DNA from 2 places in the Paenibacillus chungangensis genome. Region 2 is predicted to be linked to the other one. Evidence: predicted binding sites of a transcription regulator. Region 2 holds the regulator's gene; the other holds the start of a gene.
What was found. Region 2 encodes Rex, which represses fermentation and respiration genes when NADH is low (regulators of the CRP and FNR family bind a similar motif). Its sites were predicted from a motif close to TTGTGAAATATTTCACAA; they were not measured.

Region 1 (4,391 bases), on a different contig from region 2:
AACAATGGTATGTGCCGCAGGGTCGTATTGGTCTTCGTTAACACCCATGACGATGGTAATGTCTTCGTTCGTTGCAGGAGCGGAGATGATAACCTTCTTAGCGCCGCCTTGCAGGTGAAGCTCAGCTTTGTCCTTCGCAGTGAAGATACCCGTCGACTCTACTACGATTTCAGCGCCTACAGATGACCAAGGCAGATCAGCAGGATTGCGCTCCGCGAACACTTTGATTTCGCGACCGTCAACGATCAATGCGCCTTCCTTCGCTTCAACGCTAACATTCAACTTGCCGTGCGTTGTGTCATATTTCAGAAGATGAGCCAGTGTCTTCACGTCTGTCAGATCGTTAACCGCTACTACCTCAACATTAGGGTTGTTCAGGGAAGCGCGGAACACGTTACGGCCAATGCGACCAAAACCATTAATACCAACTTTAACCATTTCTAGTTCCTCCTAAGCTTTGCTTTTATATAATGCAATATATATTTCAAGACAATGCGCACACAGACTCTCGCCGTATGCAAGCATTGTCATGATGCCTGTCTAGCTAGTTCTCATCCTCAGACATCTCTACTATGGCGGTAGCTGCAGCCTCGTCGGTGATGAGTACATCGTTGTGCCCGAAGCGCATAATGGACGCAATGGCATCTGCCTTACTCTTGCCTCCGGCCACGCCGATAACAACTTCAGTGTTCACAATATCCTCTAGTCGTAACCCTACCGTCTGCATTTTGTGCACAACAGCGCCATTCTGATCGAAATAGTAGCCAAATGCCTCTGCCAGTGCGCCTTCCTCGGTCATTGCCGCCACATCGGTCTCCTTCAATCGTCTGCGCCTGGCCATCACCTTGGCATCGCCGATTCCGTGAACGACTATGCGTGAGCTTCGGATGACATCCACAATCTCACGTATGTTCGGTTCGCCCATAATCGACGAGTAAGCCTCCTCGCCAAGGAAGTCAGGCACATGCAGTAGTCGATAATGTCCACCCGTGCGCTTCGCCATCGTCGAAGCGAGCGTATTCGCTTGGTAATCCAAGCTCTCACCAAGGCCGCCACGCGCAGGCACGAACCACACATCCTTAGCCGATGCCGACAATACGAGTTGATTGGCAACCTGAGCAATCGTCGTGCCGCCTGTTACCGCCACAACGTCCCCTTGCCTTACCGTCTCCCGCAGCACTTGGCAGGCCGCTCTCCCCAATTCCCGCTTCGTCTGCAGCGAGTGATCCGAGTCGCCTGCTACGACAATAACGCGCGATAAGCCGAAGGCATTCTGAAGCTCCTTCTCCAGGGAAGACAAGCCGAATAACGATTTGTAGAGCGGTTCAAGCTGTTCCAGAAGCTCCTTGCCCGCTTCGCTGATCCGCATCCCGGCTGAATGAATGTCCAGCAGCCCCTGCTCCTTCAGAAAGTCGATCTCAGCACGCAGCACTCTCTCCGTCATCGCCATCTCGGTAGCAAGCGTCCGTCGGCCAATGGTATCGGATAGCATGACCTGATGCAGAATGGCATATCTCTTCCTCATCGTATAGAGAAGATCCGGCACAAGCTGCTGCTGCAATTCAATGAGCTGATGCATTCGCTCTCCTTCTCTCCATCAATCAAAGCCAGAGACTCTTATCGAAATATGGGGACTCTCGCCACACCTGGACGCGTAACGTCCCGCCGATCCTTTTTAAGTCCCACCATTATATTACCGAATAATCTGACGTTCTGCAAGTGCTGGAGTCATGATGAAAACGATTACTCGATAAATTCACAAAATATTTATTCAGGAATGGCTCTTGCGTTCGGAACCAGAATATCATATAATCAATTTTGCTACTGTTTTTGCGCCCGTGGTCCAATGGATATGACGTAGGCCTCCGGAGCCTGAGATCTAGGTTCGATTCCTAGCGGGCGCGCCACTATAAAGGATACATAAGCTGCCATGCGACCTTTTGTCGCTGGGCAGCTTTTTTTCATGTTATCACCGCCCATCCCTTTACTGGAAGACATGTTTGACTTTCTTTGACTTTTGTTTTTTTATCCGTTATTATAGGAATACATTAAGATATACAGAGAACATACTTTCGAAGGAGGATTGGTTGGCTATGAATTTTGTTCCAATGGTAATCGAGCAAAGCAATCGCGGTGAACGCTCCTACGATATTTACTCTCGCTTGTTGAAGGATCGCATCATTATTCTGGGATCGGGTGTTAACGATGTCGTAGCGAATTCCATTATTGCACAGATGCTGTTCCTGACAGCGGAAGATCCCGATAAGGATATTTCGTTATACATTAACAGCCCAGGCGGTTCCATTACGGCAGGGATGGCCATTTACGATACAATGCAGTATATTAAGCCTGACGTATCCACCATCTGCGTGGGCATGGCCGCATCCATGGGCGCGTTCCTGTTGTCGGCAGGCGCCAAGGGCAAGCGTTACGCCCTCCCGAACAGTGAGGTCATGATTCACCAGCCGCTTGGCGGAGCCGAAGGGCAGGCCAGCGACATTGAGATTCGCGCGCGCCGCATCCTCAAGATGCGGGACAAGTTGAACAACATCTTGGCAGAGCGCACCGGACAGCCGCTTAGCCGTATCGAGCAAGATACCGACCGCGATTACTTCATGAGCGCCGCTGAGGCGAATGAATACGGCTTGATCGATAAGGTGATCGAGCGTATTGACTAATAGGGACAAGAGCCATCCTTCCATAATCCTGGAAGGGTGGCTCTTGTTCACATATAGTGACATTAATCACATCTCCCTCCCTCCTGTGATGCTATCCTTTGCATACGACAGAATAACCTAGAAGTTATGAGGGGGTAGAGCGATGGAGGCCGAACCGCTACAACAAGTCGAGCAATTGGCATTGAAGAAGCTAAAAATATTCAAGCAGAGTATCATCATATCTTTAGCCAGATCCATGCTGGCGAGCATGTTCATCGGCTTCGGGGTCATTGTAGCTTTCAAGACCGGGAGTTACTTCTATATAGAGCATTCTCCGCTTACCTATCCGATAGCAGCCTTAACCTTCGGGACGGCGATTATTCTGATTAGCTATGGAGGCGGAGACCTGTTCACTGGCAATACGTTCTACTACAGCTACGCCGCGTTGCGCAAGAAGATGAGATGGATGGACACCATTAAGCTTTGGATAACCAGCTATTCCGGCAATGTGCTTGGAGCAGCCGTATTTGCTTTCCTGATCTGGTCAACCGGACTGTTTGACAGCGACTATGTGAACGGCTTCCTGCTGGAAGTCGCCGACAAGAAGGTGAGCACACCTGGTATGCAGCTATTTTTTCGAGCCATATTATGTAATTGGCTCGTCTGTCTCGCTTTCTTTATTCCGATGTGGATGAAGACTGACGGGGCTAAAATGTTCGCCATGATGCTTTTTGTCTTTTGCTTTTTCATCTCTGGCTACGAGCATAGTATTGCCAATATGTGTACATTTGCAATTGCAATGGTCGTACAAGATACCGACATCGTTACGTTGGAAGGGGCTCTCCTTAATTTGATCCCCGTCACGTTCGGTAATCTTATTGGCGGAAGCGTGCTGATGGGATGGATGTATTACTTCGTGAACAAACCATTCCTGAACAAGTGAGAAAACCTAATCGAGAAACTTATCAGACAGAAGGAGACAGGGGCTTATCACTATGAAGAAAACAAAAGTAGTCGTGATCGGGACGGGCGCTGTGGGCGCAACAACAGCTTATACATTGCTGCTGCGGAACCGGATGGATGAGCTGGTGCTTATCGACAGTAATTACAATAAGGCGGCGGGAGACGCACTCGACATGAACCACGGCATGCCATTCCTCGACGGATCTACCGTATGGGCAGGAACTTACGAGGATTGTGCAGGAGCAGATATTATCGTCATTACCGCCGGAGCAGCGCAGAAGCCGGGAGAGACCCGCACGGATCTATTGCGACGAAACGCTGACATATTCGATAACATCATACATCAGATTCTACCGCACAACCAAGATGCCATCCTGCTCATCGCAACCAACCCCGTCGATATTATGAGTTATATTGCATTGAAGAAGTCCGGATTGCCAGCAGAACGCGTTATCGGCTCCGGCACGCTGCTGGATAGCGCCAGATTCCGTTACCTGATCGGTCAGAAGCTACATATCGATCCACGCAGCGTGCATGCCCATATCGTGGGCGAGCATGGGGATTCTGAAGTGCCGATATGGAGCCTGGCCAACATCGCCGGAGTGGAGCTGCAGCTTTCAAAAGAGGACAAAGAAAATATCTTCGTTCATACGAGAGATGCAGCGTATAGCATTATCGAAGCGAAGGGGGCCACCTACTACGCAATTGCACTGGCTATCGATCGGATCTGTACAGCCATCCTCCGGGACGAAGGGGCGGTACTGAATGTAT
Region 2 (4,391 bases):
ACGGTGTAAAGCAGCGATTCCAAGAGCTGTTCCCCGGCTATGAAGAACGTGAAGCGCAATCCCGGATGTTCCAGGAAGTGCATCAGTCCTTCGAAGAAGGCAAGCATTTGTTAATAGAGGCAGGCACGGGAACGGGCAAGTCACTCGGTTATCTAATTCCAGCATTGTATTACAGTATTCGCCATCACACGAAGATGGTAGTCAGCACCCATACGATTAACTTGCAGGAACAACTTCGCCATCGTGATCTTCCGTTACTCGCCCAAGTGCTGCCTTTTCCGTTCAAGGCATCCATCTTGAAGGGGCGCGGCAATTATCTCTGTATGCGCAAGCTCGAACATAAGTTGAATACAAGAGATTTTATGAGCAAGGGGGAGGACGGGATAACCGCCGCCGCCATGCTCGTATGGCTGAGTGAGACCGAGACCGGCGATCAGGAAGAATTGAACTTCAGCAGCAGAGGTGCTGAATTTTGGTCGACGGTAGCAAGCGACGCCAATTCCTGTCTGAACCGTGCATGCCCTTGGTTCAAGAGGTGCTATTATCATCGCGCCAAGCACGAATCCAATATCGCCGATGTCTGTATAACAAACCATTCTATGTTGTTCACCGATGTGCAAGCTGATCACCGCCTGCTTCCAACTTATAACCACCTTGTTATAGACGAGGCTCATCATGTAGAAGAAGTGGCGGGTAAGCATCTGGGAACGCTCGTGAACTATTTCACGCTTATTAGTACATTAACTCGCTTGCAGAAGGATGCCCGTTCAGGGATTTTACATACGCTTCGGCATAAGTTGAGAGAAGATGGAGATGACCACGCAGAAGCTTGGGTAGAAACGATTGACGACTGCCTGCCCAAGCTGGGCGAATTGAAGGAGCAATGGGACAAGCTGTTCGAATTGTTGTTCAGCGATATTGCTTCTGTCCAGGCCGAAGGCGACGGTACGCTTGTGAAGCGATTAATTCCAGGAGAGACATCGGAACATTGGCAGGAAGCGGTCGGAGTTGAAGGGAATATTCATGTCGAGCTTGCACGGTTAATCAAGACGTTTGAAAAGCTTATTAGCGATGTGAAGGAACGAAGCGAAGAACAGAGTGTGCAAGGCGTATTGACGGACCTGAACGGCTGCCTGCGTGACTTGAGCAGACTGAAGGACGAATTACGCACGATGACGAAGCTGGAACAGGTGGATTTCGTGTTCTGGATTGAAGGCAATAGCGCTTACCGTCACCGCTCCGTTCAATTGTACGCGGCGCCGATCGATGTCAGCCGCAAGCTGCAGCAGTATTTTTTCGATGCGAAGGAAAGCATAGTGCTGACTTCGGCGACGCTGACGGTCAAGAAGACATTTCAATATGCGGAAGAACAGCTTGGACTTGCAGGCTACGAAGAGAAGGGCAAGCTTCGTGCAGTTCAGCTGCCGTCACCGTTCCAATACCGCGAGCAGGCCCTGGTTATCGTTCCCAGAGACTTTCCGGTACTGAAAGGAGCTTCCTACAACGACGACTATGTGAATAGGCTTGTGCAATCATTAAGGGATGTGGCGAGCGGAACAAGGGGGAGAATGCTGGTATTATTCACATCTTACCGGATGCTGCGAGGCGTATACGATCCTCTTAAGGAATCGCTTGCCGAAGCAGGCATCAATGTGTTGGGACAAGGCATTGACAGCAGCAACCGATCGAAGCTGACAAGACGATTCCTTCAGCAACCGGAATCTGTCCTCCTTGGCACGAGCAGCTTCTGGGAAGGGGTGGACATTCCTGGTGAATCCTTGATCTGTCTAGCTATTGTCAGGCTGCCCTTCCAGCCGCCAAGCCATCCTGTACTGGAAGCGAAAGCGGAGTTACTGCAGCGGAGGAACCAGAACCCCTTCATGAAGCTGTCCATTCCTGGAGCCGTCATCAAGTTCAAGCAAGGATTCGGTCGATTGGTCCGTTCCTCGCAAGACAAGGGGATTGTTATTATATACGACACAAGAGTAATCGAAACATTCTACGGCAAGCACTTCCTGTATTCCTTGCCCGGCCCAAAAATCGAGACGATGCATGTGGATCAGATCGTTCCCAGAATGAAAGAGTGGCTGTCAGACCGGACTGTTGCAGCCGATGACCAAGCAAAGATCGTGCCAGCGATAGAGGAGGAATAGCGGCAATGAAGCAAACCAAAATATCGGAAGCGGTAGTGAAACGGCTTCCGTTGTACTTACAGGTGTTAAACGAGCTTCATGCACGTGAGGTGCAGACGGTGTCCTCTCAGGAGCTGGGAGTGAAGCTTGATTTGAATCCTGCTCAGATTCGTAAAGATTTGGCTTACTTCGGAGAGTTCGGCAGGAAGGGCGTCGGCTATGATGTCGTGTATCTGATCGAGAAAATTCGTCAAATATTAAAGGTGAACCAAACGATTAAGGTCGCGTTGATCGGCGCAGGCAATCTTGGTCTGGCGCTCTGCAACTACAATAAATATTCCAAAGACAATATGCAGATTACCGCTGTGTTCGACAATCACCCCGAGAAGGTAGGAAGCAGTATCGGCCATTTGACCGTACAGCCGATGAGCAAGCTTGCTGAATCCATCAAGGAGCACAATATTCGAGTCGGCATTATAACAGTACCCGCTCATGAAGCGCAAAACGTAGCGAATGAGCTGACAAATGCGGGTATTGAAGGCATACTAAATTTCGCGCCGGCTATTCTTCGGGTCCCGGAAGAAATTCGCATTCACTATGCGGACTTCACGAAGGAATTATTGAGCCTGGCTTACTACTTGAATCATGAAGGAGATGAAAACGATGAGTCAGCTATGGATACAGAATAGCCTGTTCGTTACAATGGATGATGCCTTGCCCGTCGTAAAAAGGGGTCACATGCTCGTATCGGACGATCGCATCGCTTATATCGGCGAAGAGGAGCCGCAGCCGCAATGGCTGCAATCCGATGTGAAGAAGTTCGATGGAAGCCGCCATGCCATTATGCCTGGCCTCATTAATACGCACGGCCATTCACCGATGACGCTATTGCGCGGTTATTCGGACGATGAAGCGCTGCAAGTGTGGCTGGAACAAAAAATGTGGCCGATGGAAGCGCGTTACAGAAGTGAAGACACGCGTGTCGGAAGCGGTCTTGCGATTGCGGAGATGCTGCTCAGCGGCACAACGACGTTCGTCGATATGTACGACCGGATGGAGCAGGTAGCGCTTATGACAGAACAGGCCGGCATGCGCGGTGTGCTGATGCGCGGAGTCATCGGCCTGTGCTCTGAGGAAGAGCAGCGCGCTAAGCTGAAGGACTCTGTCCAATTCGCGAAAGACTGGAACGGGGCAGCGGGGGGCCGCATCACGACGATGCTGTCGCCGCATGCGCCATACACGTGTCCTCCAGCGTTCATTGAGCAATTCGTACAGGCAGCACATGATTACAATCTGCCGCTGCACACCCATATGTCAGAGACGACCGCGGAAGTGGAGCAGAATGTTCGTGATTACGGGAGCAGGCCGGTGAAGCATCTGGATTCGCTTGGCTTCTTCTCGCGTCCGGCGCTTCTTGCCCATGCCGTACATCTGAACGATGAGGAGATCGCGTTGCTCGCAGAGAGAGGCGCCTCAATATCCCATAATCCTGTAAGCAATCTGAAGCTGGCAAGCGGCATTGCCAGAGTGACGGATCTGATGAAGGCCGGCGTGAAGGTGTCTCTCGGCACCGATAGCGTCGCAAGCAACAATAACCTGGATCTGTTCCAGGAGATCGCTATGGCGGCCCTGCTTCATAAGGGAGTGACTAACGATCCTACTGCCGTTCCTGCCATGGAAGCTCTGAAGCTTGGAACAGTATATGGCGCGAGGGCGCTGTGGCGCGAAGATATCGGCGTGCTTAGGGAAGGGATGAAGGCGGACTTCATCGCTCTTGACATCGATCAGCCTCACTACTATCCGCTGACGGATATCGTGTCCCATCTGGTGTATGCGGGTAGCGGACGCGATGTGACCGATGTGTGGGTAGACGGCAAGCAGGTGGTTGCCGGAGGGAAATGCCTGTTCCTGGACGAGGAGAAGCTGCGACGCGATGCGCAGGCCAGCTTCGAGCGGTTGCTGCAAGCAACATGAGGGTGATTGACAGGAAGTCACCGCCGCTGATGAATAAGAAGCGATGGCTGGTATTGATTACAGCTTGCCTGTTGACATTGGCTGTATGGGGCGTATTCTATTATCGCAGCGTTCAAATGCCGAATTGGACCGAATCGCAGGAAGTGAGGCAAGCTGTGACGGAAACGGCAGGCCTTGTGCGAATCGAATCATTGACCAAGCATATCTGGGACGAGGTAACCTGGGTTGCGCAAGGGTCGGACGCTTCTGGACAGCCCGTGATTGTATTTCTGCAGAACGGTGAAG

Region 1: the regulator Rex is predicted to act here: its motif matches at 2,733-2,750, upstream of ACFQ2I_RS00905 (formate/nitrite transporter family protein).

Annotation. Positions count from the first base shown of each region.
Region 1 is NZ_JBHTJZ010000004.1:22,741-27,131, reverse strand. It holds gene gap (type I glyceraldehyde-3-phosphate dehydrogenase) at 1-438, opposite strand, end outside; gene ACFQ2I_RS00920 (sugar-binding transcriptional regulator) at 545-1,579, opposite strand; tRNA gene ACFQ2I_RS00915 (tRNA-Arg) at 1,833-1,907, shown strand; gene clpP (ATP-dependent Clp endopeptidase proteolytic subunit ClpP) at 2,094-2,678, shown strand; gene ACFQ2I_RS00905 (formate/nitrite transporter family protein) at 2,821-3,600, shown strand; gene ACFQ2I_RS00900 (L-lactate dehydrogenase) at 3,653-4,391, shown strand, end outside.
Region 2 is NZ_JBHTJZ010000005.1:649,025-653,415, forward strand. It holds gene dinG (ATP-dependent DNA helicase DinG) at 1-2,153, shown strand, start outside; gene ACFQ2I_RS05570 (redox-sensing transcriptional repressor Rex) at 2,159-2,821, shown strand; gene ACFQ2I_RS05575 (amidohydrolase) at 2,796-4,106, shown strand; gene ACFQ2I_RS05580 (hypothetical protein) at 4,136-4,391, shown strand, end outside.